3 regions of the Cupriavidus sp. DF5525 genome follow, and region 2 is predicted to be linked to each of the others. Evidence: predicted binding sites of a transcription regulator. Region 2 holds the regulator's gene; each other region holds the start of a gene.
The links. Region 2 encodes sigma-54, which starts transcription at its own class of promoters, with help from an activator protein. Its sites were predicted from a motif close to TGGCANGNAANCTGCTTT; they were not measured.

Region 1: the regulator sigma-54 is predicted to act here: its motif matches at 4,552-4,569, upstream of urtA (urea ABC transporter substrate-binding protein).
Region 3: the regulator sigma-54 is predicted to act here: its motif matches at 6,450-6,467, upstream of ABNX08_RS08080 (phenol hydroxylase subunit).

What each region holds. Positions count from the first base shown of each region.
Region 1 is NZ_CP168265.1:1,058,032-1,068,335, forward strand. Features, by position in the region: gene cyoA (ubiquinol oxidase subunit II) at 250-1,218, shown strand; gene cyoB (cytochrome o ubiquinol oxidase subunit I) at 1,227-3,200, shown strand; gene cyoC (cytochrome o ubiquinol oxidase subunit III) at 3,206-3,850, shown strand; gene cyoD (cytochrome o ubiquinol oxidase subunit IV) at 3,850-4,215, shown strand; gene urtA (urea ABC transporter substrate-binding protein) at 4,623-5,879, shown strand; gene urtB (urea ABC transporter permease subunit UrtB) at 6,007-7,650, shown strand; gene urtC (urea ABC transporter permease subunit UrtC) at 7,650-8,855, shown strand; gene urtD (urea ABC transporter ATP-binding protein UrtD) at 8,852-9,700, shown strand; gene urtE (urea ABC transporter ATP-binding subunit UrtE) at 9,703-10,304, shown strand, end outside.
Region 2 is NZ_CP168265.1:355,676-365,979, reverse strand. Features, by position in the region: gene ABNX08_RS01825 (monovalent cation:proton antiporter-2 (CPA2) family protein) at 1-1,544, opposite strand, end outside; gene ABNX08_RS01820 (KpsF/GutQ family sugar-phosphate isomerase) at 1,729-2,712, shown strand; gene lptC (LPS export ABC transporter periplasmic protein LptC) at 2,735-3,352, shown strand; gene lptA (lipopolysaccharide transport periplasmic protein LptA) at 3,467-4,120, shown strand; gene lptB (LPS export ABC transporter ATP-binding protein) at 4,177-4,977, shown strand; gene ABNX08_RS01800 (RNA polymerase factor sigma-54) at 5,146-6,624, shown strand; gene hpf (ribosome hibernation-promoting factor, HPF/YfiA family) at 6,673-7,023, shown strand; gene ptsN (PTS IIA-like nitrogen regulatory protein PtsN) at 7,451-7,906, shown strand; gene hprK (HPr(Ser) kinase/phosphatase) at 7,987-8,958, shown strand; gene ABNX08_RS01780 (PsiF family protein) at 9,128-9,457, shown strand; gene rapZ (RNase adapter RapZ) at 9,565-10,304, shown strand, end outside.
Region 3 is NZ_CP168265.1:1,706,872-1,717,175, reverse strand. Features, by position in the region: gene ABNX08_RS08120 (2-hydroxymuconic semialdehyde dehydrogenase) at 1-397, opposite strand, end outside; gene ABNX08_RS08115 (catechol 2,3-dioxygenase) at 468-1,403, opposite strand; gene ABNX08_RS08110 (2Fe-2S iron-sulfur cluster binding domain-containing protein) at 1,447-1,770, opposite strand; gene ABNX08_RS08105 (NADH:ubiquinone reductase (Na(+)-transporting) subunit F) at 1,786-2,853, opposite strand; gene ABNX08_RS08100 (phenol hydroxylase subunit P4) at 2,890-3,249, opposite strand; gene ABNX08_RS08095 (aromatic/alkene/methane monooxygenase hydroxylase/oxygenase subunit alpha) at 3,283-4,794, opposite strand; gene ABNX08_RS08090 (MmoB/DmpM family protein) at 4,828-5,100, opposite strand; gene ABNX08_RS08085 (aromatic/alkene monooxygenase hydroxylase subunit beta) at 5,126-6,121, opposite strand; gene ABNX08_RS08080 (phenol hydroxylase subunit) at 6,191-6,415, opposite strand; gene poxR (phenol degradation transcriptional regulator PoxR) at 6,916-8,637, opposite strand; gene ABNX08_RS08070 (amidase) at 8,887-10,304, shown strand, end outside.

The sequences.
Region 1 (10,304 bases), 700 kb from region 2:
TTCGGCCACCAGGTGCCGCAGCGCCGGCAAGGTCCCACAGGGCCTGCAGCGCGCGCAGTCAGTTGTCCTTCCGTGTTCATGGCGTTGCAAGGCCGCATGGTCCTCCGGCGTTAGATCCGCCGCCCGACCGCAACGCCAGCTAAGGACACGTCCTTCCGGTTTTCCCATAGCCCCACGCCTCTTGCGCGAGCATCAGGCGGTTTAGCCACGCTTTTGCCCAAAGCGCGGTGTAACCAAACCAGTCGTGACATGAAGAAACCCATACTGCCGCGTTGGACGCGGTTCCTGCCCTGCCTCGGCCTGCTCCTGCTCGCTGGCTGCAACATGACGCTGCTCGACCCGAAGGGGCAGGTCGGCGTCGACATCAAAGGCATCATCCTGATCGCCACCTGGCTCATGCTGCTGGTGGTGGTCCCGGTGATCGTGCTGACGCTGTGGTTTGCGTGGAAGTACCGCGCCAGCAATACCTCGGCACGCTATGAACCCGACTGGTCGCACTCCACCGCGATCGAAGTGGTGGTATGGCTGATCCCCTGCCTGATCATCATTGCGCTGGGCATCATCACCTGGAAGTCCTCGCACGACCTGGACCCCTATAAGCCGCTCGAATCCAACAAGAAGCCGGTCACCATCGAGGTGGTGGCGCTGAACTGGAAGTGGCTGTTCATCTATCCGGAACTGAAGATCGCCACGGTCAACCAGATCGCCTTCCCGGTCGACACCCCGGTGAACTTCAAGATCACCTCGGATTCGATCATGAATTCGTTCTTCATCCCGCAACTGGGCAGCCAGGTGTACGCCATGGCAGGGATGCAGACCAAGCTGCACCTGATCGCCAACGAAGCCGGCTCGTATGACGGCGTTTCCGCCAACTACAGCGGCGGCGGCTTCTCGGGCATGAAGTTCAAGGCCCTCGCCATGTCGAACTACGAGTTCGACCAGTGGGTCGCCAAGGTTCGCGCCTCGTCCACCGAACTGGGCGTTGAAGGCTACCAGACGCTGGCACAACCCAGCGAGAAGGAGCCGGTCACGTACTACGGCAAGGTGGAAGACCAGCTCTTCCACAGCATCCTGCACAAGTACATGGGCCAAAGCGGCGCCGCGCTGGCCGCCGACGGGTTCAAGGGCGGCCCGATCTGCACGTCGCGCAACACCCTCGGTGAAAAGCAGCTGTCGATGACCACGCCGGTGAAGCCGACGCTGGGCGCGCAATCCTAGGAGCAATGATGTTTGGCAAGTTGAGTTTGTCGGCGATTCCGTTTCATGAGCCGATCATCATGGTCGTTCTGGCTGGCATCGCCCTGGGCGGTGCCGCGCTGCTAGGCGCGATCACCTATTTCAAGAAGTGGGGCTATCTCTGGAACGAGTGGTTCACCTCGGTCGACCACAAGAAGATCGGCGTGATGTACTGCCTGGTCGCCCTGGTCATGCTGCTGCGCGGCTTCGCCGACGCGGTCATGATGCGTACCCAGCTGGCGCTCGCCACGAATGGCGCGACCGGCGTTCTGCCGCCTGAGCACTACGACCAGATCTTCACCGCCCACGGCGTGATCATGATCTTCTTCGTGGCCATGCCGCTGATGACCGGCCTGATGAACCTGGTCGTGCCGCTGCAGATCGGCGCGCGCGACGTGGCCTTCCCGTTCCTGAACACGCTGAGCTTCTGGCTGTTCGTGTCGGGCGCCATGCTGGTCAATGTCTCGCTGGGCGTCGGTGAATTCGCCAAGACCGGCTGGCTGGCCTACCCGCCGCTGTCGGGCCTGGACTACAGCCCTGGGGTAGGGGTGGACTATTACCTCTGGAGCTTGCAGATCTCCGGCCTCGGCACGCTGCTGACCGGCGTGAACTTCCTGGTGACCATCATGCGCATGCGCGCGCCTGGCATGACGCTGATGCGCATGCCGGTGTTCACCTGGACCGCGCTGTGCACCAACGTGCTGATCGTGGCCGCCTTCCCGGTGCTGACCGTGACCCTGGCGCTGCTGGGCCTGGATCGCTACGCCGGTACGCACTTCTTCACGAACGACGGTGGCGGCAACGCCATGATGTACGTGAACCTGATCTGGATCTGGGGCCACCCCGAGGTGTACATCCTGATCCTGCCGGCGTTCGGTATCTTCTCTGAAGTCATCGCCACGTTCTCGGGCAAGAAGCTGTTCGGCTACAAGGGCATGGTGTACGCGACCGCCGCGATCATGGTGCTGTCGTTCATCGTGTGGCTACACCACTTCTTCACGATGGGCTCGGGCGCCAATGTCAACGCGTTCTTCGGCATCACGACCATGATCATCTCCATCCCGACCGGGGTGAAGATCTTCAACTGGCTGTTCACGATGTACCGCGGCCGGGTCCAGATGACCTCGCCGGTGCTGTGGACGCTGGGCTTCATGATCACCTTCGTGATCGGTGGCATGACCGGCGTGCTGATGGCCGTGCCGGCTGCCGACTTCGTGCTGCACAACAGCCTGTTCCTGATCGCCCACTTCCACAACGTGATCATCGGCGGCGTGCTGTTCGGCTACCTGGCCGGCATCACCTACTGGTGGCCGAAGGCGTTCGGCTTCACGCTGAACGAGCGCCTGGGCAAGTGCGCCTTCTGGTGCTGGCTGGTCGGTTTCTACTTCGCCTTCATGCCGCTGTACGTGCTGGGCCTGATGGGCATGACCCGCCGCCTGAACCATACCGACAACCCGGCCTGGACGCCGTGGCTGTACCTGGCCGTGGTCGGCGTGGTGTTCGTGGCACTGGGCATCTTCTTCCAGGTGCTGCAGATCGTCGTGTCGATCCGCGACCGCAAGAAGCTGGCCGACGTGACCGGCGACCCGTGGGGCGGCCGCACCCTGGAGTGGGCCACCTCGTCGCCGCCGCCGTTCTACAACTTCGCGCACACCCCGGTGGTGCGTGACCTGGACGCGTTCGCCGACATGAAGGCCCGTGGCGAGACGCTGCCGACCGAAGGCTACGAGAAGATCCACATGCCCAAGAACACGGGCGCGGGCTTCATCATCGGCGCCTTCAGCCTGGTGTTCGGCTTTGCCCTGACCTGGCATATCTGGTGGATGGCCATCGTTGGCCTGGTGGGCATGATCTGGGCGTTTATCCACCGCAGCAACGACGACCATATCGACTACTACGTGCCGGCCACCGAGGTCGAGCAGATCGAAACGCGCCAACTGCAGCGCATTGCTTCGCAGGCCTAAGAACCATGTCGACTCAAGTCCTAGACCGCATCCCCGCGCAGGCCGGCGCCTCGGCTCACGCCGACGCCCATGGCCATGACCATGCGCACCACGATACCAGTGCCAATACGGTGTATGGCTTCTGGATCTACCTGATGAGCGACTGCATCATCTTCGCCGGACTGTTCGCGGCCTTCGCCGTGCTGCGCGGCGAAGTGGCAGGCGGCCCGTCGGGCAAGGAGCTGTTCGAGCTCAACTACGTGCTGGTGGAGACCTTCATCCTGCTGTTCTCCTCGATCACGTACGGCATGGCGATGATCTCGCTGCAGAACCGCAGCCTGAGCCGCGTGCAGGTGTGGCTCGGCATCACGTTCCTGCTGGGCCTGGCCTTCATGGCGATGGAAATCAACGAGTTCCACCACCTGATCGCCGAAGGCGCCGGCCCGGGCCGCAGCGCGTTCCTGTCGTCGTTCTTCACGCTGGTCGGCACCCACGGCCTGCACGTCGCCAGCGGCATGCTGTGGATGATCGTGCTGATGTGGCAACTGGCCAGGAAGGGCATCACCCCAACGCTGGTCAAGCGCCTGACTTGCCTGTCGCTGTTCTGGCACTTCCTGGACGTGGTCTGGATCGGCGTCTTTACCGTGGTCTACCTGATGGGAGCAGTGTGATGGCACAACACAACGCACCGGCGGCGCATGGCGCCCACGACTCGCACGCGCATGCCTCGCATGACACCCATGCCAGCTTCAAGTCGTACGCGATCGGCTTTATCCTGGCCGTGATCCTGACCGTGATCCCGTTCAAGCTCGTGATGGACGGGACCATGGACAAGGGCACCATCCTCTGGATCATCCTGGGCATGGCCGCGGTCCAGATCCTGGTCCACCTGAAGTACTTCCTGCACCTGGACTCGTCGTCCGAGCAGCGCAGCAACGTGGTCGCGCTGCTGTTCACGGTGCTGGTGCTGGTGATCGTGCTGGCGGGTTCGCTGTGGATCATGCACAACCTGAATACCAACATGATGGTGATGTAAGGACTGAAGTCCTGGCATCGAGAAACGGGGCCCCGCGAGGGGCCCCGTTTTTTTGCTGCGTGGCTTCGCTACAGCCTTAGGGTTTGAACGTATCTACGGGTTTAAGTGTGCGCTTAATATCCGGGCGGGACGCGCACCCCCCGTATGGGTCCGCCCGGTTCTGGCGCACGCCTTCGTCGTGATCGCGCACGCGATGCACTGTGGGTGCACGCATTTGTGCCGGCGCACTGTCTCAGTGCGCACGTGCAATGCACGCCCATGGTGCGCGCAGGGGTCGCCGGCCTCGTCGCGCCACGCCGGCCGCCAGTATCCGGCCTCAAACCGCCAGGACTCCAATGGCACGCTAGTTGCAGAAGCATCACCCGGGGAGCGTAGTCCCTGACTAACACCATAAACGGGAGCTGCAAATGCAACGACGTGACATGCTGAAGCTGTCGGCCATCGCCGCCGCGGCAATGATCGGTATCAGCCCGCTGGCCATGGCGCAGTCCAAGGAACCGATCAAGGTCGGTATCCTGCACTCGCTGTCCGGCACGATGGCCATCTCGGAAACGTCGCTGAAAGACGTGGCCCTGATGACCATCGACGAGATCAACAAGAGCGGCGGCGTGCTCGGCCGCAAGCTCGAGCCGGTGGTGGTGGACCCGGCCTCCAACTGGCCGCTGTTCGCGGAGAAGGCGCGCCAGCTGGTCAGCAAGGACAAGGTTGCGGTGACCTTCGGCTGCTGGACCTCCGTGTCGCGCAAGTCGGTGCTCCCGGTCTATGAGGAACTGAACTCGCTGCTGTTCTACCCGGTGCAGTATGAAGGCGAGGAAATGTCCAAGAACGTCTTCTACACCGGCGCGGCGCCCAACCAGCAGGCGATCCCGGCGGTGGAATACCTGATGAGCAAGGAAGGTGGCGGCGCCAAGCGCTTCTACTTGCTGGGCACTGACTACGTCTACCCGCGCACCACCAACAAGATCCTGCGCGCCTTCCTGAAGAGCAAGGGCGTTGCCGACAAGGACATCGAAGAGGTCTACACGCCGTTTGGCCACAGCGACTACCAGACCATCGTCGCCAATATCAAGAAGTTCTCGCAGGGCGGCAAGACCGCGGTGATCTCGACCATCAACGGCGACTCCAACGTGCCGTTCTACAAGGAACTGGGCAACGCCGGCCTGAAGGCCAAGGACGTGCCGGTGGTGGCGTTCTCGGTGGGTGAGGAGGAACTGCGCGGCATCGACACCAAGCCGCTGGTTGGCCACCTGGCCGCGTGGAACTACTTCATGTCGGTCAAGAACCCCGAGAACGACGCCTTCCGCAAGCAGTGGGCGGCGTGGGTCAAGGCCAACAACCTGCCGGGCGGCGACAAGCGCGTGACCAACGACCCGATGGAAGCCACCTACGTGGGCATCAAGATGTGGGCGCAGGCCGTGAAGAAGGCCGGGTCCACCGACGCCGACAAGGTGCGTGCGGCGATGTACGGCCAGACCTTCAAGGCGCCGGACGGCTTCACGCTGACCATGGGCGAGAACCACCACCTGTACAAGCCAGTGATGATCGGCGAAGTGAAGGGCGATGGCCAGTTCTCGGTGGTGTGGAAGACGCCGAAGGCGGTGCGCGCGCAGCCGTGGAGCCCGTTTATCACGGGTAATGAAGGCAAGCCGGACAAGGTGATGTAAGCGGACGCAAGTCCGTCTCCCTGGCGATAGCTTCCTGCTCCCGCAAGGCGGGGGAGGGAAGCGCGTCGCCCCCTTCTCGCACACCAGAACAACAAGGCGCATAAGCGCCGCCACTCCGCCAGCCCTTATGCGCCAACACCTCCCGATAAACGCGATGCCGTGGCTGCGCGCCATGCTGGCAGCGCTGCTGCTGGCCGCGGCGCCGTGGGCCGCGGCGCTGACGCAGGCTGACCTGAAGCCGCTGGTCGAAGACGATTTCGACGCCAAGACCGCCGCGCTGACCGCGCTGGCGAAGGCACCGCCCGAGCAGGCCGGCCCGATCCTGAAAGCCTTGCAGGACGATGCGCTGCAATACGCACCATCGGTCGGCATGGTGCGGCAGGACGGCGACAAGACCGTCGATGCGATCACCGGCAAACCAGTCTCGGTGAAGACCGACGAACTGGAATCGCTGACCCTGAACAACAGCTTGCGTGCACTGGTCGACAGCGCCGCCAGCAGCCTGCTGCTGCAGTCGCCCGACATCGCGGTGCGCGCGCAGGCGGTCGCCACGCTGCGCGCCCAGCCGGAAAGCGCCTCGCGCCCCGCGGTCGAAGCCGCGCGCAAGAACGAGGCCGATGCCGGCCTGCGCGCCAGCCTCGACGTGATCTGGGCCAACCTGGTGCTGGCCGAGCCGGCCGATCCTGCTGCGCATGACGCGCGGCTCGAGGCGATCCGTATCCTCGGCAACGACAGCAATCCGCAGAGCCGCCAGAAGCTGGCGCCGCTGGTGGAGCGCGACAGCGCCGGCAACTACCGCGAGCCCGACGCCGACGTTCGCCTGGCCGCCCAGCAGGCGCTGGACACGCTGCGCAGCGACCAACGCCGCGCCGAGCTGATTGGCAACCTGTTCGCCGGGCTGAGCCTGGGCAGCGTGCTGCTGCTGGCTGCGCTCGGGCTGGCCATCACCTATGGCCTGATCGGCGTCATCAACATGGCGCACGGCGAGTTCCTGATGATCGGCGCCTATGCCACCTACGTGGTGCAGTCGCTGTTCCGTGCCTACGCTCCGGGTGCGTTCGACTGGTACCTGCCGGCGGCGCTGCCGGCGTCGTTCCTGGCGGCGGCGGTGGTGGGCTTCGTGCTCGAGCGGCTGGTGCTGCGCCACCTGTACGGCCGTCCGCTGGAAACGCTGCTGGCCACCTTCGGCGTGAGCCTGCTGCTGATGCAGGCGGTGCGCACGCTGTTCGGCGCGCAGAACGTCGAAGTGGCCAACCCGGCCTGGATGAGCGGCGGCGTCGAATGGATGCCTGGGCTGGTGATCCCGTACAACCGCATCGTCATCATCCTGTTTGCGCTGGCCGTGGTGGCGGTGGCGTGGGCGGTGCTGAACCGTACGCGGCTCGGGCTGTTCGTGCGCGCCACCACGCAGAACCGCACCATGGCTGCCTGCGTCGGCGTGCGTACGTGGAAGGTGGATAGCTATGCCTTTGCCTTCGGCGCCGGCATCGCCGGGCTGGGTGGCTGCGCGCTGTCGCAGATCGGCAATGTCGGTCCTGACCTAGGCCAGGCTTACATCATCGACTCGTTCATGGTGGTGGTGCTGGGCGGGGTGGGGCAACTGGCGGGGACCATCGTCGGCGCGTTCGGACTGGGCATCATCAACAAGTTCATCGAGCCGTTCTACGGCGCGGTGCTGGCCAAGATCCTTGTCCTGGTGCTGATCGTGCTCTTCATCCAGAAGCGGCCGCAGGGACTTTTCGCGCTCAAGGGGCGCAGCGCGGAGGCATGATGCAGCGATTCCAATCGAATTCTCCCGCCACGCCGTTCCGGCTGGCGGTGCCAGAGCGCCAGTCGCTATTCTCGCGGCGCGGCTGGATGATGCTGGTGGCGGTCACGGTGATCGTCGGCATCGGCGTGCCGGTATGCGCGCTGGTGCTGCCGGAGGGCCATCCGCTGCACCTGTCGGCGTATGCGCTGACGCTGGTCGGCAAGATCATGTGCTTTGCGCTGGCGGCGATCGCGCTGGACCTGGTGTGGGGCTACTGCGGCATCCTGAGCCTGGGCCACGGGCTGTTCTTCGCGCTCGGCGGCTATGCCATGGGCATGTACCTGATGCGTTCGATCGGGCGCGAGGGCGTGTACAAGAGCGACCTGCCGGACTTCATGGTGTTCCTCGACTGGAAGGAGTTGCCGTGGTTCTGGCATGGCACTGAGCATCTGGGCTTCGCGCTGTTGCTGGTGGTGCTGGTGCCGGGCGTGCTGGCGTGGCTGTTCGGCTTCTTTGCCTTCCGCTCGCGCATCAAGGGCGTGTACCTGTCGATCATCACGCAGGCAATGACGTATGCAGCGATGCTGCTGTTCTTCCGCAACGAGACCGGCTTTGGCGGCAACAACGGCTTTACCGACTTCAAACGCATCGCGGGCTTTGCCATCGCCGCGCCGCAAACGCGTACGGTGCTGTTCGTGCTGACCTTCCTGGCGCTGCTGGCCGGGTTTGTCGCCTGCCGCTATATCGTTACCTCGAAGCTCGGCCGCGTTGTCACCGCGGTGCGCGATGCCGAGATGCGCGTGATGTTCTCCGGCTACAATCCGCTCGGCTACAAGCTGTTCGTGTGGACCTTCTCCGCTGTGCTGTGCGGCATCGCAGGTGCGTTGTATGTGCCGCAGGTCGGCATCATCAACCCCGGCGAGATGTCGCCCGGCAACTCGATCGAAATGGCCGTCTGGGTAGCCGTGGGCGGGCGCGGCACGCTGATCGGGCCGGTGATCGGCGCCTTCCTGGTCAATGGCGCCAAGACCGTCTTCACGGCCCACTTTGCCGAGTACTGGCTGTTCCTGTTGGGCGCGATGTTCGTGCTGGTGACGCTGTACTTGCCCGACGGCGTGACCGGCTTGTGGAATCGCCTGCGCGAGCGACGCGCGGCTGCTGCGCCGCCTGCACCAGAACCTGTTTCCGCGCCTGCCGTGGCGGCCCGCACCGGAGGTGAAGCATGAACGCCGCACTCGAACATGGCCAGGCGGAAAGCGGCGACGCCACCGGCCTGGGCCGGATCGTCGAGCCCGGCACCATCGATGTGTCGCACGGCCCGATCCTGTACCTGGAAGACCTGACAGTCCAGTTCGACGGCTTCCGCGCGCTCAACAAGCTGACACTGTCGATCGACCACGGCGAACTGCGCTGCGTGATCGGCCCCAACGGCGCCGGCAAGACCACGATGATGGACGTCATCACCGGCAAGACCGGCCCGCGCAACGCCAATGTCAGCGGCCGCGTGTTCCTCGGCCAGACCATCGACCTGATGCGCATGACCGAGCCGCGCATTGCCCAGGTCGGCATCGGCCGCAAGTTCCAGAAGCCTACCGTGTTCGAGCAGCACGCGGTGTGGGAGAACCTGGAGCTGGCGATGAAGGCCGACAAGCGCTGGTGGTCTTCGCTGCGCGCGCGCCTGACGGGGGAGGGGCACCGCCGCATCGAGGAGACGCTGGCGCTGACCGGGCTGGAGGACGAGGCCTACCGGCCCGCCGGCCTGCTGTCGCACGGGCAGAAGCAGCGGCTGGAGATCGGCATGCTGCTGATGCAGCAGCCACAGCTGCTGTTGCTCGACGAGCCGGTGGCAGGCATGACCGATGAGGAAACGATGCAGCTCGCGGCGCTGCTCAACGGCCTGCGCGGCAGCTGCTCGATGATGGTGGTGGAGCACGACATGGAGTTCGTTGCCGCGCTGGCTGGCGATGCCGGCAAGGTCACGGTGCTGGCAGAGGGCAGCGTGCTGGCCGAAGGCACGCTCGACAGCGTCAAGCGCGACGATCGCGTGATCGAATCCTACCTGGGAAGATAAGCATGCTGCAGGTCAATGCACTGAACCAGTTCTATGGCGGCAGCCATATCCTGCGCAACGTCAGCTTCGACGTGCCCGCCGGCAAGCTGACCACGCTGCTGGGCCGCAACGGCGTGGGCAAGAGCACATTGCTCAAGTGCCTGATGGGCGTGGTGCCGACGCGCAGCGGCAGCATCCAGTGGGAGGGCAAGGCGCTGGAGAAGAAGCCGCCCTACGAGCGCGTCTCGGCCGGGCTGGCCTACGTGCCGCAGGGCCGAGAGATCTTCCCGCGCCTGACCGTGGAAGAAAACCTGCTGATCGGCGCTGCCAGCCGCGCGCGTCCGTCCGGCGTGCCGGACCGGATCTACCAGCTCTTTCCCGTACTGCGCACCATGCGCCTGCGCCGCGGCGGCGACCTGTCGGGCGGCCAGCAGCAGCAACTGGCGATCGGCCGCGCGCTGATGAGCGAGCCGGGTTTGCTGATCCTGGACGAGCCTACAGAAGGCATCCAGCCGTCCATCATCCAGGACATCGGCCGCGCGCTGCGGCTGCTGGTCGACGAGTTCGGCATGACGGTCCTGCTGGTCGAGCAGTACTACGAGTTCGCGCGCCATATCGCCGACCA
Region 2 (10,304 bases):
TCCAGTTCGGAATCGTCGACGGTGCGCACGATCACCGGCAGCGCCGGCGCCAGTTCCTGCACGTGGTGCAGCACCTTGAGCGCCGACGGCGTGTTGGCGTAGGTGACGATCAGCGCGGCGGCGCGGTGGATGCCGGCGGCGATCAGCGCCTCACGCCTGCCGGCATCGCCGTAGACCACGGTATCGCCGGCGGCGGCGGCCTCGCGCACGCGGTCGGGGTCGAGGTCGAGCGCGACGTAGGTGATGCCCTCCCGCTCGAGCATATGCGCCAGGTTCTGCCCGCTGCGGCCGAAGCCGCAGATGATCGCGTGCTTCTCGGTCTGCAGGCTCTGCGCGGCGATGCGCGTCATGTTCAGCGACTGCATCAGCCATTCGTTGGCGGCAAAGCGCAGCACCACGGCGTCGCTGTACTGGATCAGGAAGGGCGCCGCCAGCATCGACAGCAGCATCGACGCCAGGATCACCTGGATCAGCACCGGGTCGACCAGGTTGAGCCCGTCGATCTGGTTCAGCAGCACGAAGCCAAACTCGCCCGCCTGCGCCAGCCCGAGCCCGGTGCGGATGGCCACGCCCTGGCGCGAGCCAAAGAGCCGCGCCAGCACCGTGATCAGCACCAGCTTGAACACCACCGGCACCACCAGCAGCGCCAGCACCAGCCACAGGTGGTCGAGCACCACGCGGATATTGAGCAGCATGCCGATGGTGACGAAGAACAGGCCCAGCAGCACGTCGCGGAACGGCTTGATGTCTTCTTCCACCTGGTGGCGGTACGGCGTCTCGGAGATCAGCATGCCGGCCATGAACGCGCCCAGCGCCATCGACAGCCCGAGCCGCTCGGTCAGCGCCGCCATGCCCAGCGTGACCAGCAGCAGGTTCAGCATGAACAGTTCCTGCGAGCGGCGCGCTGCCACCACATGGAACCACCGGCTCATCAGGCGCTGGCCGAGGAAGAAGATCACGCTCAGTGCGACCACGATCTTGACCGTGGCCAGGGCCAGGGCCTTCACCAGGTCGCCCGGGTCCTGCGACAGCGCCGGGATCACGATCAGCAGCGGCACCACGGCCAGGTCCTGGAACAGCAGGATGCTGATGATGTTGCGGCCGTGCTCGCTTTCCAGCTCCATGCGCTCGGACAGCATCTTGGACACGATCGCCGTGGAGGACATCGCCAGCGCCCCGCCCAGCGCCACCGAGGCCTGCCACGACAGCGCAAACAGCCAGTTGAAGGCCCAGCTCGCCGCCACCACCGCCAGCATCGACAGCACCACCTGCGAGCCGCCCAGCCCGAACACCAGGCGCTTCATCGAGCGCAGCTTGCTCAGGCTGAACTCCAGGCCGATCGAGAACATCAGGAAGACCACGCCGAATTCGGCCAGGTACTTGGTCTGCGCGGTGTCGCTGGCCAGTCCGAGCGCATGCGGGCCAATCAGGATGCCCACGGCGAGGTAGCCGAGCATTGGCGGCAACTGCAGCATACGGAAAGCGACCACGCCGAATACGGCAGCGGCCAGCAGCACCAGGGTCAGTTCCAGCGGAGAATGCATCAGGCGTGTTTCAGGCGGTCGGGCGGTCAGGCAGTCAGGCGATAGGGAAGCCAGGCTAGCGGGGTGACCGGCCAGGCACGCGTCCGACCCGGCACGGGCACCCTGCCGGGGCAACACGGCAAGCGCGGCGGGGCGCCCGGAGGCGACCAAGGCGCCGTCGCATTCGTTGGTATACTTCGTCGCCATGATAGCCAATTTCGATGCGGATCGAGCACTCCGGCTCGCGCGCAATACCCTCCAGACCGAAGCCGATGCGGTTTCCGCACTTTCGGGCCGCCTGACCCTTGACTTTGCCCACGCGGTGCAGCTGATCCTGCAATGCAACGGGCGCGTAGTGGTCTCCGGCATCGGCAAGTCCGGTCATATCGGGCGCAAGGTGGCGGCCACGCTGGCCTCCACCGGCACTCCCGCGTTCTTCGTGCACCCGGCCGAGGCCAGCCATGGCGACCTGGGCATGGTCACGCGCGACGACGTGCTGATCGCCTTTTCCAATTCCGGCGAGACCGGCGAGCTGCTGTCGATCATCCCGATCGTCAAGCGCATCGGCGCCCGGCTGATCTCGGTCACCGGCAACCCCGAGTCCAACCTGGCCAAGCTGGCCGATGTGCACTTGGACGCCGCCGTGGAAAAGGAAGCCTGCCCGCTGAACCTGGCGCCAACGGCAAGCACCACCGCGGCGCTGGCGCTCGGCGACGCGCTGGCAGTGGCGGTGCTGGACGCGCGCGGCTTCGGCGAGGAAGACTTCGCCCGCTCGCACCCGGGCGGCGCGCTGGGGCGCAAGCTGCTGACGCACGTGCGCGACGTGATGCGCACCGGCAACGCCGTGCCCGAGGTACGCGAGAACACCCCGCTGGCGCAGGCACTGATGGAAATTACCCGCAAGGGCATGGCCATGACCGCGGTGGTTGACCCCGACGGCCACGCCATCGGGGTCTTCACCGACGGCGACCTGCGCCGCCTGCTGGAAACCCCGCGCGACTGGAAGACCGTGCCCATCGGCGAGGTCATGCACCGCAACCCGCACGTGGTCAACGAGAACCAGCTCGCCGTGGAAGCGGTACAGGTGATGGAAGCCAACCGCATCAACCAGCTGCTGGTGGTGGACGACGACGGCCGCCTCACCGGCGCGCTCCATATCCACGACCTGACCCGCGCCAAGGTCATCTGAACGGGGCGCAAGCAAGGACACCATGCAGGCACTACTCGCCTCCCTCAGCGGCATCGTGATGCGGCTGCTGCCGCTGCTGCTGATGGCCTTCGTGGCGGGCAGCACGTTCTGGCTGGTCCAGATCAACTCGCCCAAGGAAGACCAGGCCGCGCAGACCACCAAGAAACACGAGCCGGACTACTTCATCGACCGCTTCTCGGCCACCGAGCTGGCACCGGACGGCAGCACCAAGATCCGCTTCACCGGCGATCGCATGGTCCATTTCGAGGACGACCAGACCTACGAGGTGACCCGTCCCGCGATGCGCGCCTACCAGCCCGACCGCCCGCCCGTCACCGCGCGCGCCGACATCGGCCGCATGAACGCCGAAGGCTCGGTGATCGACCTGTACGGCAACGGCTTCATCCTGCGCCAGCAGGGGCCCGACGCGTCCAAGGACCCGCAGTTGACCGCGGCGTCGAGCTACTTCCAGCTGCTGCTCAACGACGACATCGTCAAGACCGACAAGGCGGTCAAGCTCACGCGCGGCCCCTCGGTGATGACAGCCAACGGCCTGATCTTCAACAACGTCACCCGCGAAGTACAATTGCTCGGCAATGTACGCGGCACCATCATCACCGGACCGTCGCCGGGCCGGTGATGATCCCGGCACGGGGCCCCGTTGGCAGCAAGGCTGCAACGAACCCCGCCCGCCCCAGGCACCACCAACACGTACCAAAACGTACCAAGACGCCCTCCAGCGACCCCTGCCAACATGACTGCTTTCCTGACGACATCGTCCCGTCGACGCACCGCCCCTGCCCTGCTGGCTTCGGCAGTGGCCTTCGGCCTGCTGCTGGCCCAGCCCGCCCTTGCCGAGCGCGCGGACCGCGACAAGCCGATGGTGCTGGAGGCCGACAACGCCAGCTACGACGACGTCAAGCAGATCTATACGCTCACCGGCAACGTGGTGCTGACCAAGGGCACCATGATCCTGAAGTCGGACGCGGCCGAGCTGCGCACCGACCCGGAGGGTTATCAGTTCGCCGTGGCCACCGCCAAGCCGGGCAAGCAGGCGTATATCCGGCAGAAGCGCGAGGGTGTCGATGAATATATCGACGGCTGGGGCGACCGCATCGAATACGACGGCAAGCAGGAACTGTCCAAGCTGATCGGCAATGCCCGCATGGCCCGCCTGCAGGGTGCCAAGATGGTCGACGAGATCCGCGGCGCGGTGCTGACCTACGACAGCCGCAAGGAGTTCTACACGGCTGCCGGTAGCGGCGGCGAGGGCTCGCCCGCCAATCCTTCCGGCCGCGTGCGCGCAGTGCTGTCGCCGCGCCAGGACCAGGGCGCCCAAGGCGCGCCCGGTGCCGGCGGCTCGCCGCTGAACCTGAAGTCCGCGCCCGCGCCGACCAACAAACCCTGACGCCGGCGCCGCATACGACATCCCCTGCGCCGCCGCCTGAATGAATGCCTGAGCCAATGACCGATACCGCAACGATTGCCGAAAAGCCTTTCGTCGAAGCCTCCACCGTCCTAGCCGGGGGCAGCACGCTGGTCGTGCGCCACCTGAGGAAGCGCTATGGCACGCGCACGGTGGTCAAGGATGTCTCGCTGGACGTGAAGAGCGGCGAGGTGGTCGGGCTGCTCGGCCCCAACGGCGCGGGCAAGACCACCTCCTTCTACATGATCGTCGGCCTGGTGGCGCTGGACGAGGGCGATATCGTGCTCGACGGCGACCATATCAGCGGCCTGCCGATCCACGAGCGCGCACGCATGGGGCTGTCCTACCTGCCGCAGGAGGCCTCGGTCTTCCGCAAGCTCAACGTCGAGGAGAACATCCGCGCCGTGCTGGAGCTGCAGGTGGAAAACGGCAAGCCGCTGGGCAAGGCCGAGATCGACCGCCGCCTCGATTCGCTGCTCGACGACCTGCAGATCGCGCACCTGCGCAACAACCCGGCGCTGTCGCTGTCGGGTGGCGAGCGCCGCCGCGTGGAGATCGCGCGCGCACTGGCCTCGTCGCCGCGCTTCATCCTGCTGGACGAGCCCTTCGCCGGCGTGGATCCGATCGCGGTGGGCGAGATCCAGCGCATCGTCAGCTTCCTGAAGGCGCGCAATATCGGCGTGCTGATTACCGATCACAACGTGCGCGAAACGCTCGGCATCTGCGACCACGCCTACATCATCAGCGAAGGCACGGTGCTGGCCGCGGGCGAGCCCGAAGAGATCATCGCCAACGAATCGGTGCGGCGCGTCTACCTGGGCGAGAACTTCCGCATGTGATGTACCGGCCTGCTGAAAGTGGTCAGAAGCGTTGTCTCGAGCGCTACCACACACGGCAGGTTTTGTTCAGGCAGCGCGTGGGATACCCCACAGCGTGCGGCGATCAGAGCGCATCAGCGATAGCAATTTCCGTTCCAACAACGGAAAGATGCGCATAAAATAGGTCGCATGAAACCGTCGCTACAGCTCCGCCTCTCCCAGCACCTGGCACTCACGCCGCAACTGCAGCAGTCGATCCGGCTGCTGCAGCTTTCAACGCTGGAACTGCAGCAGGAAGTCGAACAGGCGCTGACGGAAAACCCCCTGCTCGAACGTGAGAACGACTGGATCGAAAGCCCGCTGCGCGTGGCCGCCGACGGCTCGGTCAACCTGCAGAGCGCGCCCGCACCCGCGCCGGCCGAGCCGCAAGGAAACGGTGACGCGCGCACCGACGCCGCGGGCGACGATGACAGCTACGGCGACAGCAGCAGCGGCGACGACTATGGCAGCGACTGGAGCCTTGACGACTTCGCCCGCCGGCCGCAAGGCGACGATGACGAAAAGACGCCGATGCAGCTGCGCGACGCCGAGCCGACGCTGCGCGAATACCTGATGGAGCAGCTCGCGCCGCTGAAGATCTCGACGCGCGACAAGGGCCTGGCGATCTTCCTGATCGAATCGCTGGACGACGACGGCTACCTGAGCGCGTCGCTCGAGGAAATCTGCACCGAGCTGCCGGAAGAACTCGAATTCGAGATCGAGGAAGTCCACGCGATCCTGACGCTGCTGCAGAGCTTCGATCCGCCCGGCGTGGGCGCGCGCAATGCCGCCGAGTGCCTCGCGCTGCAATTGCGGCGCCTGAAGCACCCGCAGCGCGACCTGGCGCTGGTCATCGTCACCAACCACCTGGAACTGCTGGCAGTGCGCGACTACACGCGGCTGAAGAAGGCGCTGCAGGTGGACGAAGCGGCGCTGAAGGCGGCGCATGAACTGATCCGCTCGCTCGCGCCCTATCCCGGCCATGCCTACAGCCGCCCGGAAGCCGATTTCGTGGTGCCCGATGTATTCGTGCGCAAGAGCGGCGGCGGCTGGACCGCGCAACTCAACCCGGATGTGATGCCGCGGCTGCGCATCAACGATATGTACGCGCAGATCCTGCGCGGCGCCAAGGGCGAGTCGGGCACGGCCGGCCTGCAGCAGAAGCTGCAGGAAGCGCGGTGGCTGATCAAGAACATCCAGCAACGGTTCGACACCATCCTGCGTGTCTCACAGGCCATTGTCGAGCGTCAAAAGAACTTTTTCACCCACGGCGAAATCGCCATGCGCCCCTTGGTTTTGAGGGAGATTGCCGATACACTGGGTTTACACGAGTCAACCATCTCCCGGGTGACGACCAATAAATACATGGCAACGCCGATGGGTACTTTCGAATTGAAGTACTTCTTCGGCAGCCACGTGTCCACCGAAACCGGTGGCGCGGCTTCATCAACGGCCATCCGCGCCTTGATCAAGCAACTGATAGGAGCCGAAGACCCGAGGAATCCCCTTTCCGACAGTCGCATTGCCGAACTGCTGGGCGAACAAGGCTTCGTTGTCGCACGCCGCACCGTTGCCAAGTATCGCGAAGCCCTGAAAATCCCCGCAGTCAATCTCCGCAAGTCTTTGTAGCCGAGCCCACCGCCTGCCTGGTGAGGCTCTTTCAGAAGGAGAAGCGCTATGAACTTCAAGATCAGTGGACACCACCTTGACATCACGCCGGCATTGCGTGAGTACGTGGAAACGAAGCTGGAGCGAATCGTCAGGCATTTCGATCAAGTCATTGGCGTTAGCGTGCTGCTCTCTGTCGATAATCACAAAGAAAAGGACCGGCGCCAGTACGCGGAAATCAATCTACATCTCAGGGGCAAGGACATCTTTGTTGAAGCGCATCACGAAGACCTGTATGCGGCAATCGACGCGCTCGTCGACAAGCTCGACCGTCAGGTGATCCGCTACAAGGACCGCGTGCAAAGCCACGACCGCGAGGCGGTCAAATATCAGATGGCCGCAGCGCAAATGCAGCAATGACCGTGCCCGGCGGCTCCCAGCGAGCCGTCGAATCCGAGACTAGACAGGCAAGCCGCGCTCAAACGCGGCTTTTTTGCGCCCTGGCGCCAGAAAATGAGCATAAAGCGCCCTGGCTGTGGCGGCGGTGCAAACTAGTACCACCCGATTGGGCGAGGGTGTTCGCAACGACGGCGGCAAGGTGTATGCTGCGCCATACATGGCAGGCGGGCATTTTTTGCATCCAACCCGGTGCGTGACCTTGTGTCGTTTTGCACCCGAATCCGGCGCTGCGCTGCACAATGGGGAGGAAGCCGCTGCTCTATAATGGCCGGACGCCCGCGGGCGGCTGACGGCCCGGCGTCGAGTGACTTTGCAGCCGCCCGCAGCAGCCCACTGCCCGGCCGGAACGGCTGATCCGCCCCGCTAACTGAAATCCTGCGCATCGCCCATGAATCGTTTGGCCAAATTGCTGCCACCCGGCAACATCAACCTCGATGTAAGCGTCACCAGCAAGAAGCGTGTGTTCGAGCAGGCCGGGCTCCTCTTCGAGAACAACCATGGCGTGGCGCGCGCTACTGTGACGGACAACCTGTTCGCGCGCGAATCGCTGGGCTCCACCGGCCTGGGCGCCGGCGTGGCGATCCCGCATGGCCGCATCAAGGGCCTGAAGCAGCCGCTGGCCGCCTTCATGCGGCTGGCCGAGCCGATCCCGTTCGAGTCGCCGGACGGCAAGCCGGTGTCGCTGCTGATCTTCCTGCTGGTGCCCGAGCAGGCCACGCAGCAGCACCTGGAAATCCTTTCTGAAATCGCGCAACTGCTGTCGGACCGGGACATGCGCGAAGGGCTGGCAACCCTGCCCACGCCCGATGCCGTGCACCAGTTGCTGATTGCATGGCACCCCTGATCCACTGATCCCCAGAGCGGGCCGGCACCAGACCGGGCAGGCGCAAGACGCTTCGCACACCGCCTCACCAGTCATACCGCATGGAACTCACCGGCGTCACCTCCCAGTCGATCTTCGACGACAACGCAGCCGACCTCAAACTCTCGTGGGTGGCCGGCCTGGAAGGGGCGGATCGCGCCTTCGACGTGGAATTCGCCCGCGAGGCCACCTCCGCCGCGGACCTGGTGGGTCACCTGAACCTGATCCACCCCAACCGCATCCAGGTGCTCGGCAAGCCCGAGATCACCTACTACCAGCGCCTGGACGACGAGACCCGCAAGCGCCAGATGGGCGAGCTGATCCTGCTCGAGCCGCCCTTCCTGGTGATCGCCGACGGCATGGAGCCGCCGCCCGACCTGGAACTGCGCTGCACGCGCTCGTCCACGCCGCTGTTCACCACGCCGGTGTCGTCGGCCGCGGTGATCGACCACCTGCGCCTGTACCTGTCGCGCATTTCCGCGCCGCGCGTGACCATGCACGGGGTGTTCCTCGACATCCTCGGCATGGGCGTGCTGATCATGGGTGAATCGGGCCTGGGCAAGAGCGAGCTCGGGCTGGAACTGATCTCGCGCGGCCACGGGCTGGTGGCCGACGATGCGGTCGACTTCGTGCGCCTGGGGCCGGACTTCATCGAGGGGCGCTGCCCGCCGCTGCTGCAGAACCTGCTGGAAGTGCGCGGCCTGGGCCTGCTCGATATCAAGACCATCTTCGGCGAGACCGCGGTGCGGCGGAAGATGAAGATCAAGCTGGTGGTGCAGCTGGTGCGGCGCAACGACGGCGAATTCGAGCGTCTGCCGCTCGATTCGCAATACCTCGACGTGCTCGGCCTGCCGATCCATATGGTCAAGATCCAGGTTGCGGCCGGCCGCAACCTTGCCGTGCTGGTCGAGGCCGCGGTGCGCAACACCATCCTGCGCCTGCGCGGCATCGACACGCTGCGCGACTTCATGGACCGCCAGCGCGCGGCGATGCAGGCCGACGCGGTTTCGCGCGGCCAGGGCCGGCTGCTCTGACCCTTCCGCACTGCGCTTTCAATTGCTTACAACGGCGGCAGGCGCTGCCGTCAACGTGCTTGGGACGTCCTACGTTTTGTGCTGTAATGGGCATCGAGCCCATCCACAGGCCGCCACGAGCCCCCATACCCGCGCGGCCATGATGTTTTCCACAGCCAGGAGAGCAAGCATGAAAAAACTGATCGCGATGTGCGCGCTGGTGACCCCGCTGATGGCGTCCGTGGCCTTTGCCCAGACGGCGTCGGCACCGGCCGCTCCCGCCAAGGAAGCCAAGGCCCCGACCGCGCAGCAGGAAAAGATGAAGGCCTGCAACACCCAGGCCGGCGACAAGAAGGGCGACGAGCGCAAGGCGTTCATGAAGGAATGCCTGTCGGCCAACAAGTCGGCCGTGCCCAAGACCCAGCAGGAAAAGATGGCGGCCTGCAGCAAGGAGGGCAAGGGCAAGAAGGGCGACGAATACAAGGCGTACATGAAGGAATGCCTGTCCAAGTCGGCCTGACCAATGTCCAGCTGACACACAATGAATGGCGAACCGCGAGGCTCGCCATTTTTGCTTGCGGCGACTGTCATGACGCGGCCATCACCTGATGCTATGCTTCACATGCTATGCGCATCATTCTCATCACCGGCATTTCCGGTTCCGGCAAGTCCGTCGCCCTGAACGTCCTCGAAGATGCAGGCTATTACTGCGTCGACAACCTGCCGGCGCAGTTCATCCCGGAACTGACCCGCTATCTCGCCAGCCAGGGCTATACGCACCTGGGGGTGGCCACCGACATCCGCAGCCGCGAATCGCTCGACGAGCTGCCCGACACCGTGCGCGCGCTCGCGCCCGAGCACCAGGTCGAGGTGGTGTTCCTGACGGCGAGCACCGACGCGCTGGTGCAACGCTACTCCGAGACGCGCCGCCGCCATCCGCTGTCGATCCGCACCGAAGGCACGCCCGGCCCGGGCGGCGAGCCCGCCCTCAACGACACCGCGCTGATGGAAGCGATCGAAATGGAGCGCGAGCTGCTGAGCCCGCTGGCCGAGGCCGCGCACCGGATCGACACCAGCAATGTGCGCACCAATACGCTGCGCAGCTGGATCAAGGAGCTGATCCGCGACGACAGCGAACGGCTGACGCTGCTGTTCGAGTCCTTCGGCTTCAAGCACGGTGTGCCCAGCGACGCCGACATGGTGTTCGACGTGCGCTCGCTGCCCAACCCCTACTACGACCTGGCGCTGCGCCCGCTGACGGGCCGCGACAAGCCGGTAATCGACTTCCTGCAGGGGCAGCCGATGGTGCTGGCGATGGCCGAGGATATCCGCGCCTATGTCGAAAAGTGGCTGCCGAGTTTCATTGC
Region 3 (10,304 bases), 1.4 Mb from region 2:
TGCCGCCGTCCGGCGTGTCCATGGCGAAGCTCTCGGTCGGCACGTTCCGGATCAGGTCGGCAAAGACCTTGAAATTGGCCGCGCCGCGCGGGATGTCGATATGGCTGGCGAGGACGTAGGGCTTGCCGGTGTCGGCGATCTCGGCCTGCACGAACTCGTCGAAGCGGCGGTTGATGCCGTCGGCGACGGCGTGCAGCAGCTCCACGCGCTGCGCCACCGTCATGCGGCCCCACGGGCCATGCAAGGCGTTGCGCGCGGCCTGCACGGCGGCATCGACTTCGGCCTGGCCGGCTTCGTGCACGTGGCCGATCAGGGTGTTGTCGGCGGGGTTGCGGTTCTCGAAGGTGCGTGCGGTGCCGACCCACTCGCCATTGATGAAGTTCTTGAAGTCTTTCATGTTGGTTCTCTTGTGTGGAAGTGTCCCCTCTCCCGCTTGCGGGGAGAGGGGAGCAAACCAAGGGCTCCGTTCAGGTCAGCACATTCAGGAACGCCTCGTTCAGCTTGCGGTCGTGATAGAAGATCGCCCTGCCCAACTCGTTGTCCGTCCACGTTATCGTCGGCTTGTCCGGATAGTGGATATAGCCACCGGAGAACACCTCGTTGCGGTTCCCTGAAGGATCGAAGAAATAAATCGTCGCCCCGCGCGTAATGCCGTGACGGGTCGGCCCGATATCGAGCGACACATCCTTCTTGGAGATGATGTCAGCCGCCTTCAGCACCTCGCTCCAGTTGTCGAGCAGGAACGACGCATGGTGGAAGCGGTTCTTCTCCGGATGGCGGATAAAGGCGATGTCGTGCGCCTTGTTCGAGCACGTCAGGAAGGCGCCGATCAGCATCTCGCCATCCGGGCCAGCCACCACCTGCTCGGCCATCGAGAAGCCCAGCACCTCGCGGAACAGCTTGACCGTGCCGTCGACATCGTCGCCATACAGCAGGCAGTGGTCAAAGCGGCTGGGTGCCATGCCGCGCAGGTCGTCCGGCCAGGGGTCCGGGTTCAGGTCGCCGGTCTTGCAGCCGGGCTTGTCCTTCTCGGCGAACAGCTCGATGGCGTGGCCGGTGGGGATGGTGAAGCGGAAACGCACGCCGGTGTGCGGATGCTCGCCCGCGGCGATCCACTGGTAGGCCGTTGCCAGCCCGGATTGCTCGACCTCCTGCGCCAGACGCTCCAGCGTGCGGCCGCTGTCGACGCGGAAGCCCATGTAGTCCATGCCCGGGCTGTCGGCCTCGCGCAGCACCACGCTGTGGTGGTCGTGCTCGTCCCACGCCTTCAGGAACACCCGGCCCTGTTCGTCGCGGGCGGTCTCGATCAGGCCGAGTACCTCGGTGTAGTGCTTCACCGCCGGCTCCAGCTCCAGCACGCGCAGGGCCACGTGCCCCGGGCGCAATACGCCTGTCAATGCCATGTCTGGCTCCTTGTGTGTGTCTTTACTGCGTGGTCATGCGGGTTCATGCTTGCGCGCGCCTGGCCGCGTACCGCTCCAGGCAGCGCTGCAGCAGCGCCACCGGGCGCAGCCGGATATCGCTGTCGGGATAGGTCTTGCACGCCAGCACCAGCCCGTCGCGCTGTTCCGCTTCGGACAGGCAGGCCCGGCTCATCTTCCCCACGTGGTAGTGCCCGGCCTCAATGCGTACCTTGCACACGCCGCAGCCGCCACCGCGGCAGCCGGCGGGAATGCCACGCTGGCCCAGCACTTCCATGGCCCGCAACAGGTTCTGCTCCGGCGCGCAGGCGTAGCGCTGCCCGCTGCCGGCGATCTCGACGGTATGCATGCATGGCCTCCTTGCTCAGATCTTGAACAGCGGACTGCGCGCACTGTTCTGCGCGTCACCGGCCGACAGGAACTTCTCGGTATGGATGTCCGCCTCGAACAGGCGCCCCTGCATCAGCGTGCGGATGCAGGCCTCGATCATCGGCGGCGGGCCGCACAGGTAGGCCTTGTGGCCGCGGAAGTCGGCGCTGCCGTCCTGCGCGTAGAGCTGGTGCAGCACGTCGTGCACGTAGCCGCGCGCGCCGTTCCAGCCGCTGTCGGCGGGTTCGTCCGACAGCGCCGGCACGTAGCGGAAGTTGGGATGGGCCTGCGCCAGCGCGTGGAACTCGTCGTCGTAATACAGCTCGCCGCGGTTGCGCGCGCCCTGGACCAGCGTGATCGGCAGCGTTTCACCGGCGGCCAGCAGGTCCAGGATCATCGCGCGCGGGCTGGACAGGCCCGAGCCGCCCGCCAGGAACAGCATCGGCACCTGCGCCGACTTGCGCACGAAGAAGCGCCCGTACGGGGCGGAGAAGCGCAGCTTGTTGCCCACCGCCAGCTGTTCGTGCAGCCAGGCGGTGGCTGGGCCGCCTTCCACGCGACGCACGTGCAGTTCCACCAGCTCTTCGCCCGGCCGGTTGGCCAGCGAGAACGCGCGCGGCTGGTCGCAGCCGGGCACCATCAGGTTCAGGTACTGCCCGGCCTGGAACGCGGCGCGCTTGCCGTCCCTGGGCTTGAGCCAGATGCCGAGGATGGTCGGCGTGAGCGCACGCGTCTCCACCACCTCCGCGCAATAGTCGTCCAGCGGCAGGCCCTCGGCGTCGGCGTCTTCCTCGATATCGGCTTCGATCACCAGGTCTGACTGCGCGGTGGCGCAGCAGGCCAGGCACTGGCCGTTGTCGCGCTCGAAGTCCATCAGCGCGAAGCTGGAGGCCTCGCCCTGGTCGACCTCGCCGTCCACCACCTGCACCTTGCAGGTAGCGCACAGGCCGTGGCAGCAGGCGTGCGGCAGCCACACGCCGTTGCGCAGGCAGGCGTCCAGCACGGTCTGCCCCGGCGCGATGGGGATGGTCTGGCCGATCGGTTCAATCGTCAGCGAATACATCTCGGTCTCCTTCCGGTGTTGCGCGCTGCGCTGCGCTCAGCTGCGGCTTCCGCCGATGCCGTCAAGGCCCGGCGTGCGGAAGCGGATCACGGTCTTGTGGCCCAGGCCGTTCTCTTCCAGCGAGCGGTCCAGGTCGGGCTGCCAGGGCTGGCCGCCGCGCAGCCACTCCACCTTTTGCCAGTCGATGCGGGCAAAGTCCGGGTGATAGCCGTAGACGCCGGGGAGCACGTCCTCCACCACCGCGCGCAGCGGCATCGACGGCGGGAACGGGAAGCAGTGCGGCGCGCAGAACAGCAGGTGGCCGTCCCAGCCGATGTAGAGCAGGCGGTTGCCGTGGAACACGGATTCGCGGTCGGCCGCCTCGAATGCATAGTCGCCGATGGATACGACTGGCATGGTTGTCTCCTTGTCTCTCTGATGGCCTGCGCGTCAGGCGGCAGGGGTGATGCCCTTCCAGGCGTTCCAGTTGCGCTGGTCCTGCGAACCCTCGAAGTCGAGGTTGTCCGCGCCGGGATTCAGGCGGTACCACTTGAGCACGTCGTCCAGCGAGGCGCCGCCGCAGTTGCCCTGGTAGATCTGGTGCACCGGCAGCCACGCCTGCGCGTACTTGGCGGGCTCGACGTCGAAGATGTCCTTGCAGCCGTCCGAGCAGAAATGGAACTTCATGCCGTGGTAGCTGCTTTCGCGATAGCAGGTCTGGGTGGGGTCGTCCGGCTCGGAGAACACCATCGGGATCTGGCAGGTCTGGCACAGCATCGGCAGCGTGGCGTTGTAGAAGCGCTCGCCGGCCTGCTGGCGCTCCTGCCAGTGGTCCAGCCGCGGCTTGTAGTAGCGATCGAAGGTCTGCGGGTACTTCTCGGCCAGCCACGCCATCTCGTCTTCCTTCGGCACCCAGGTATGGAAGCCGGCCGCGGCGGCGTAGTTGTAGAAGGTGCCCCAGGCTTCGTGCGTAATGCGGTCCTTGGTCTTGGTGGCCACGTCGTGGTACTTGGGCATGCGCAGGCCGTAACGCTCCAGGTCCTTGAACAGCGCACCGCCGGCCTGCTCAAAATACATCTCCCACGCCTCGCCCCACGACATCACGCGCTTGGGCAGCATGTAGTCCATCATCATCCCGACCAGCGTCAGCAGGCGGAAGCCGCGCCAGAACCACTTGTCCAGCCACTTCTGCAGGATGGGGATATTGCCGGGGTCCTGCTCGCACAGGAACTTGACCACTTCCAGCCCGAGCGTCATGTGGCGCGACTCATCCGATTGCGCGGAGAAGCCGAAAGTCACGGTCGCCATGTCGCCGTTGTAGGCCGCACCGGACATGAACGGCATGAACAGCAGGTTGGTCAGCACGTATTCGAACGAGAACGAGATCGCCGTGATGAACTCGAACGGCCCGGCGCTCATTGCGTCTTCGAAGTACGACTTGGGCACGGACAGGTACCAGACCCGGTCATGCATATGGCGCCATTCGCCAAAGCCGTGGAAATACTTGTTATAGACCGACAGCGTATGCAGCTGGGTCTGGGCGTGGCGCAGCTCGTCGATCGACTGCATCTGCGCCGCCACGCGCGCGCCGACGCCGCGGAAGTGCCGGCCCAGGTGCGCGTAGCCGCGGTGCGCGGCATATTCCAGCGGCGTCACGCCGGTCAGGAACAGCCGCAGCGCGTTCAGGTAGCGCGGGTCGGACACGTTCAGGTGGCCGTTGTTCTGCACGAACGAGTCGATGATCGCGTACAGCTTGCGCTCCTTCTCCGACTGGTATTTCCAGTACGCATCCATGGTCATGCGGAACGGGTCTTCCCATTTGTCCCAGTCGTGGATGCGGATGCCTTCGTACTTGTCGAAGGGAAAGACCTTGTCCATCGGCTCATAGGTGGTTTCCCAGGACAGGTCCCGCGTCATCGAGGCGTACTTCTCGCGCAGGTTGAGCTTCTTGCGTGCGTCCATGATGTCTCCGTAGTGTTCTGTGGCGCCGCCGGATCAGGCGTTCCAGCGCAGGGTGAAGGCGTCTTCGTCCTCGTCGATGTTCCCGCACAGCGAGATCAGGTTCAGGTGGATCTCTTGCAGGTCCCAGTCGCGGCCGAGCTTGTCGGCGACGCGCTCGCGCACGATGGTCAGGTGGCCGGGGGCGTCGATCTTGACCATGGCCGGGAACTGCGAGACCACCGCGTGCGGGTTGGCTTCAGTGATGGCGTCGATGATCGGGCGGGTGTCGTCGTTGTTCTGCAGGGCGATGTAGACGTTGGCTTGCATGGCGTGTCTCCGGATGGCGGGCTGGTCAGGCGGCAAGGCCGAGCTTGCGCAGCCGGACTTCAAACTGTTCGCGGCACAGCGCGACCATCTGCGCGCCGTCTTCGCTGGTCAGCACGCTGGCAACGGGCACCAGCGCCTCGGCCACTTCCGCCGTGGCGGCACGCGCCCAGCCGGACAGCAGCACGCGGTTAGCCTCGGACTCGGCGGCGGCCGCCTGGATCACCGCATCGACCCAGCGCGCGTGCTCGTCGCGCCAGTCGTTCATGAACTCGGTCAGCACGGCCAGGCCGGTGCCACAGGCGCGCACGATCGCCGCATCGGCGTGCTGGTAGATGAGCGGGTAGAGCAGCCCGTCGAGCACCAGGTTCTGGGCGACGAAGGTCTCGAACCAGTCATCGATCACGAAGCTGTGCTCGACAAAGCGGCGCAGCGGCTGCCAGGCAGCGCCCTCCAGCCACGCCACCTTGGCGCGCTCCAGCGCCACGCCGGTATTGCCGTCAAGCAGCATGCCGATGCGCGACAGGTACTGTGCAATGCCAAGGCGGTCCATCGCGCAGTAGGTACAGGCCTGCGTGATCGCCGTGCCCCAGCCGTAGTCGGCGCAGTAAAAATTGTTCATGTTGGCGCCCCACTCCACATGGCGCAGCGGCAGCAGCCCCGCGGCCAGGCGCTCCTGCCATTCAGCCGGCAGCGCCTGCAGCAGGCCGCGCTTCTCGACAAAGGCAAAGTTCTTCTCGGCGGCATCCTGCTGGCGCCCGCGCGTGGTCACGTAAGCGCCGTAGTAGTACTGGCGCGGGTCCTTCAGCGCGTACCAATCCTGCATGACGACCGCGGTGCGGCGCTTGTCGTACAGCTCGAAGCCGGGGTCCCAGGTCGGGCGGTAGTGGAAATTCACCTCCGACTGCACGTCATAGGTCGCCTCCTGGTAGCGCGACGCCGGCTTGTCGCCGAAACGGCGCGCAACGTGGCCGTAGGTCTGGCGCAGCGGCTGGATCTGCTGGGTCTTGATATCGACTTGCATCGCTTGGTCTCCTGTGTCCTTCTCTTGTGATGCGGTGGCTTTTGATGCGGCGGCTTGCGTTGGGCGGGCTCAGTCCCCGGATTCCTGGGACGCGTCTGCCAGCGGCGGCAGGAAGCGCACGCGGTTGACGCAGCAGAAGGCTTCAAACATCGGCTGGGGCATGATCAGTTCGACGTTGAGCTCGGGGTCGGCCACGCTGAAGGCGAACTGCACGAACCCCTCGGGCGTGCGGCCCTCCACCCGCACGTAGCGGGGCGTGGCTTCGAACAGGGGTACCGACGACGGGGTGTTCATGGCGCGCTCCTTTGCCTGGCTGGTTGCAGCCCTTATTGCGAAGAGCGTGCCAGCGGGCGCAAAGCGCGATGGGACAAGGGTTGCGGGGAAGCGGCGGGGCTCGGTGTCGGCGTTAACCCGGAAGGCGGCGGGCCGGCGGCGTCGATGATTTGATGAAGCTGCGCGCGGGGCTTGATCAAATGATCAAAAGCCGCGCCGGGCGGGCGTTTGCGGGTAGCCGGGGCGGCGCTGCGCGAGTGTCCCGCGACGCAACAGCAAGGCGTGCCGGCGAGGATGCAGGGGCTTGATCTGGCAAGGGAAACTGGCTGGCGCGTTGCAGCATTGCGCTGCGGCGCGTGGATGCCTGGGTGATTAGCAGTGCATCAAATGGTGAAGCCAGGGGAACAGGCCATCATGGCGGCCGGGAAGCGCGACGGAACGCGAACAGTCAGATGCAAGCGCCCTCTCCCGCAAGCGGTGAGAGGGCGCAAACCAACTATGAGCGACGCTGCTCAGCGGCCTCAGTTGCCGTGGCCGTTTCCGCCCCGCGTACCGCGCATCTTCCACCGGTACGCCAGCTGCGGCCGCGTGATCCCCAGCAGCCGCGCCGCCTGGCTCATGTTCCCGTTGGCACGCTGCATCGCCGCCTCCATCAGCACGGTCTCCACATCGCCCAGGGCCAGCTGCTGCTCGGACATCTGGTCGAGCAAGGCATGCACCGCCGCCTCGCGCAGCTCAGGCAGCGTGCCGCCGGCGCCGAGCCGCGGCGCGGTGTCCACCGGCGGTGTCGCGGTGCCGGGCAGGAACAGGTGCTCGGCGCAAATCTGCCCGCCCTGGCTGGCCAGGATCACGCCGCGCTCGATCACGTTCTCCAGTTCGCGCACGTTGCCGGGCCAGTCATAGTGGCGCAGCTCGGCCAGCGCGCGGTCGGTGATGCCGACGATGCGCTTGCCGTGGCGCGCGCTGTAGCGGGCCACGAAGCGCTCGGCCAGCGCGCGGATATCGTCGAGCCGCTCGCGCAGCGGCGGGATGGTGACGGGGTAGACGTTGAGCCGGTAGTAAAGGTCCTTGCGGAAGGTGCCGGCCTTGACGGCTTCGGCCAAGTCGACGTTGGTGGCAGCCACCAGCCGCACATCGACCTTGCGCGAGCCGGTGCCGCCCACGCGCTCGACCTCGCCTTCCTGCAGCACGCGCAGCAGCTTGGACTGCGCCGAGGCCGAGAGCTCGCCCAGTTCGTCCAGGAACAGGGTGCCGCCGTGGGCGCGCTCGAAGCGGCCGGGGCGCGACTGGTTCGCGCCGGTGAAGGCGCCCTTCTCCACGCCGAACAGTTCGGACTCGATCAGCTCGTCCGGGATCGCGGCACAGTTGACCGCGACAAAGGGCTTGTCGGCGCGCCCGCTGACGCTGTGCAGCGCCTGCGCGAAGCGCTCCTTGCCCACGCCGGTCTCGCCCAGCAGCAGCACGGTCACGTTGCTGGCCGCGGCGCGTTGCAGCAGCCCCCACGCGGCGCGGAAGCCGGGCGAGTTGCCGACCAGGTCGGCCGGCGTGGCGGGGCTGCCCTGCAGTGCGCGCAGGTGCTCGACTTCGCTCTGCAATGCCAGGATGGTCTCGATCACCGGATCGGGCTGGTATTGCGCCAGGACCTGCTGGCCGTCTTCCCACGCCTCCACCGGCTTGCCGACGATGCGGCAGTGGGCGTGCCCGCAGGCAATGCACTCGACCTCGCGATAGAGGATGGTGCGGCCCATCAGCGCCGAGGTATAGCCGGTGGCATAGCCGATCTGCATCCAGCAGGCCGGTTCGTCGACGATGCCGAACAGCTGGCGGTGGACGTCGCCCTCGAACGAGTCTTCCCACAGGAATTCGCCATCGTAGATGCCGCGGGCGATATCGATGTCGACCTTGACCGGCGTGACCCGTACCACCCCTTCGATGGTGTGCAGGCAAGGCCCGATCTCCAACTGGCCGAAATCGCTGTGGCCGCCGCGCAGCTTCCTGGCGATCTCGGCATCGCGCATGCCGGAATGGAAGCCCATGCGCATGAACAGGCCGCGAGCACGCTCCATGCCCATGGTGTCCACCAGCTCCTTGCGCAGCGCGCCGAGGGTGGCGGTGTGGATCAGGATCATGCGCTGCTCGTCCAGCCAGATCGCGCCTTCCTCCATTGCAAAGCGCAGGCGGCGGGCGAGATCGGCCAGGCCATCGCGCATGGTGGCCGAGAACTTGTCGGTTGTACTGCTCATTGTCTCCCCTTGTGGCGGCGGGTGTTCCGCTCGTTTGTCTTTTGGCCGCATGGTATGCACATTATGTGCCATGGGGAGGACAACCCTCTAGTGGGACTCCCCTGCTGTCGTCCGGCAGCGCCCCCCGTATGCGCCCCGGCGAAGGCCGTGCGGCTAATTCTCCCCGCCCCTTCGCCCGCCGCGTTAATATCTGAAATTACCTCACAATGGCCGGCCATGTACCGGACCGCGCGCAAGGAGACGCGCCTCATGAGCGAAGCGCTTTGTTTTCTTTCCGCTGCAGAATTGCAGCTTCGCATCCGCCGCAAGGAAGTCTCGCCGGTGGCGCTGACTGAAGCGGTGCTGGCTCGCGCAGAACGCTTGCAGCCGACATTGAACTGCTTTATCACGCTGTGCACCGACGAGGCCATGGCGGCAGCTCGCACGGCTGAGCAGGATGTCATGGCGGGACGATCATTGGGCCTGCTGCACGGTATCCCATTCACCGTCAAGGACATCGTCAATACACGCGGCATACGGACAAGCTTCGGCGCACAGCCTATGCGCGAGAACGTGCCGGCAGAAGATGCCGTGTCGGTCGCGCGCCTGTTAGCCCAGGGCGCAATCCTGATCGGCAAGACCACCACGCCGGAGTTCGGGTCGAAATGCCTGACGGATTCTCCGCTATTCGGCCGCACTCGCAATGCATGGCATCCGGACCGAACCAGTGGCGGGTCGAGTGGGGGCGCGGCGGTGGCGGTGGCCAGCGGCATCGCGCCGCTAGCCGTGGCGACGGACGGCGGCGGCTCGACTCGCATACCGGCCGCGTGCAACGGGGTGGTGGGCATCAAGCAAAGCCAGGGCGTGATCCCGCATAGCCAGGCGCAAGATCTCTTCGGCAACCAGACCTATGTCACGCCGACCACGCGGACAGTGGCCGATACCGGCTTGATGATGCAGGCAATGGCAGGCGAGCATGCTTGCGATCCGTGGTCGATCGGCGTGCCAGTGCCGGACTACATCGCCGCTGCGCAGCCGCAGGGCGATTTGCGCGGGCGGCGCGTTCTGTATTGCCTGGCACCACCAGGGCGGCCGGTATCGGCGGATGTGGCGACGGCATTCGAGGCCAGCCTGGAACGCTTGCGCGCCTTGGGGGCGCAGCTGGAGCCATTCTCCGGCGAGGGTTTCGACGTGGAGCCGATCTGGCGCGCCATCAACCATACGGTCTGGCGCACCCGCTTCGCACCCATCGTCGAGAAGCATGCCGATCTGCTGAGCCCCACCTTCGTGAGACAGGTGGAATCCGCCGCCCATATTAGCGGCGTGGAGTACCAGCAGGCCATGTTCGAGCGCTCACAGCTATTCCTGCGGGTGCAGGCGCTGTTGGCGCGTGCCGACCTGCTCGCCATGCCGACGCTGACGCGCACAGCACTGCCGCTGGACCAGGACCTGTTCGGCCGGATCGAGATCGACGGACAGTCCTATGAAGATGTGCGGGCCCATTGGTTTCCATGGACCATGCCATTCAACATGACCGGACACCCGGCCATCAGCCTGCCGTGCGGTTTTGGCCAGGACGGCCTGCCCATCGGCCTGCAACTGGTAGGACAGTTCCGCCAGGACGCGGCATTGCTGCGCGCAGCGGCGCTATTCGAGTCCGTGCATGATTTCCGCGCGCAATGGCCAGC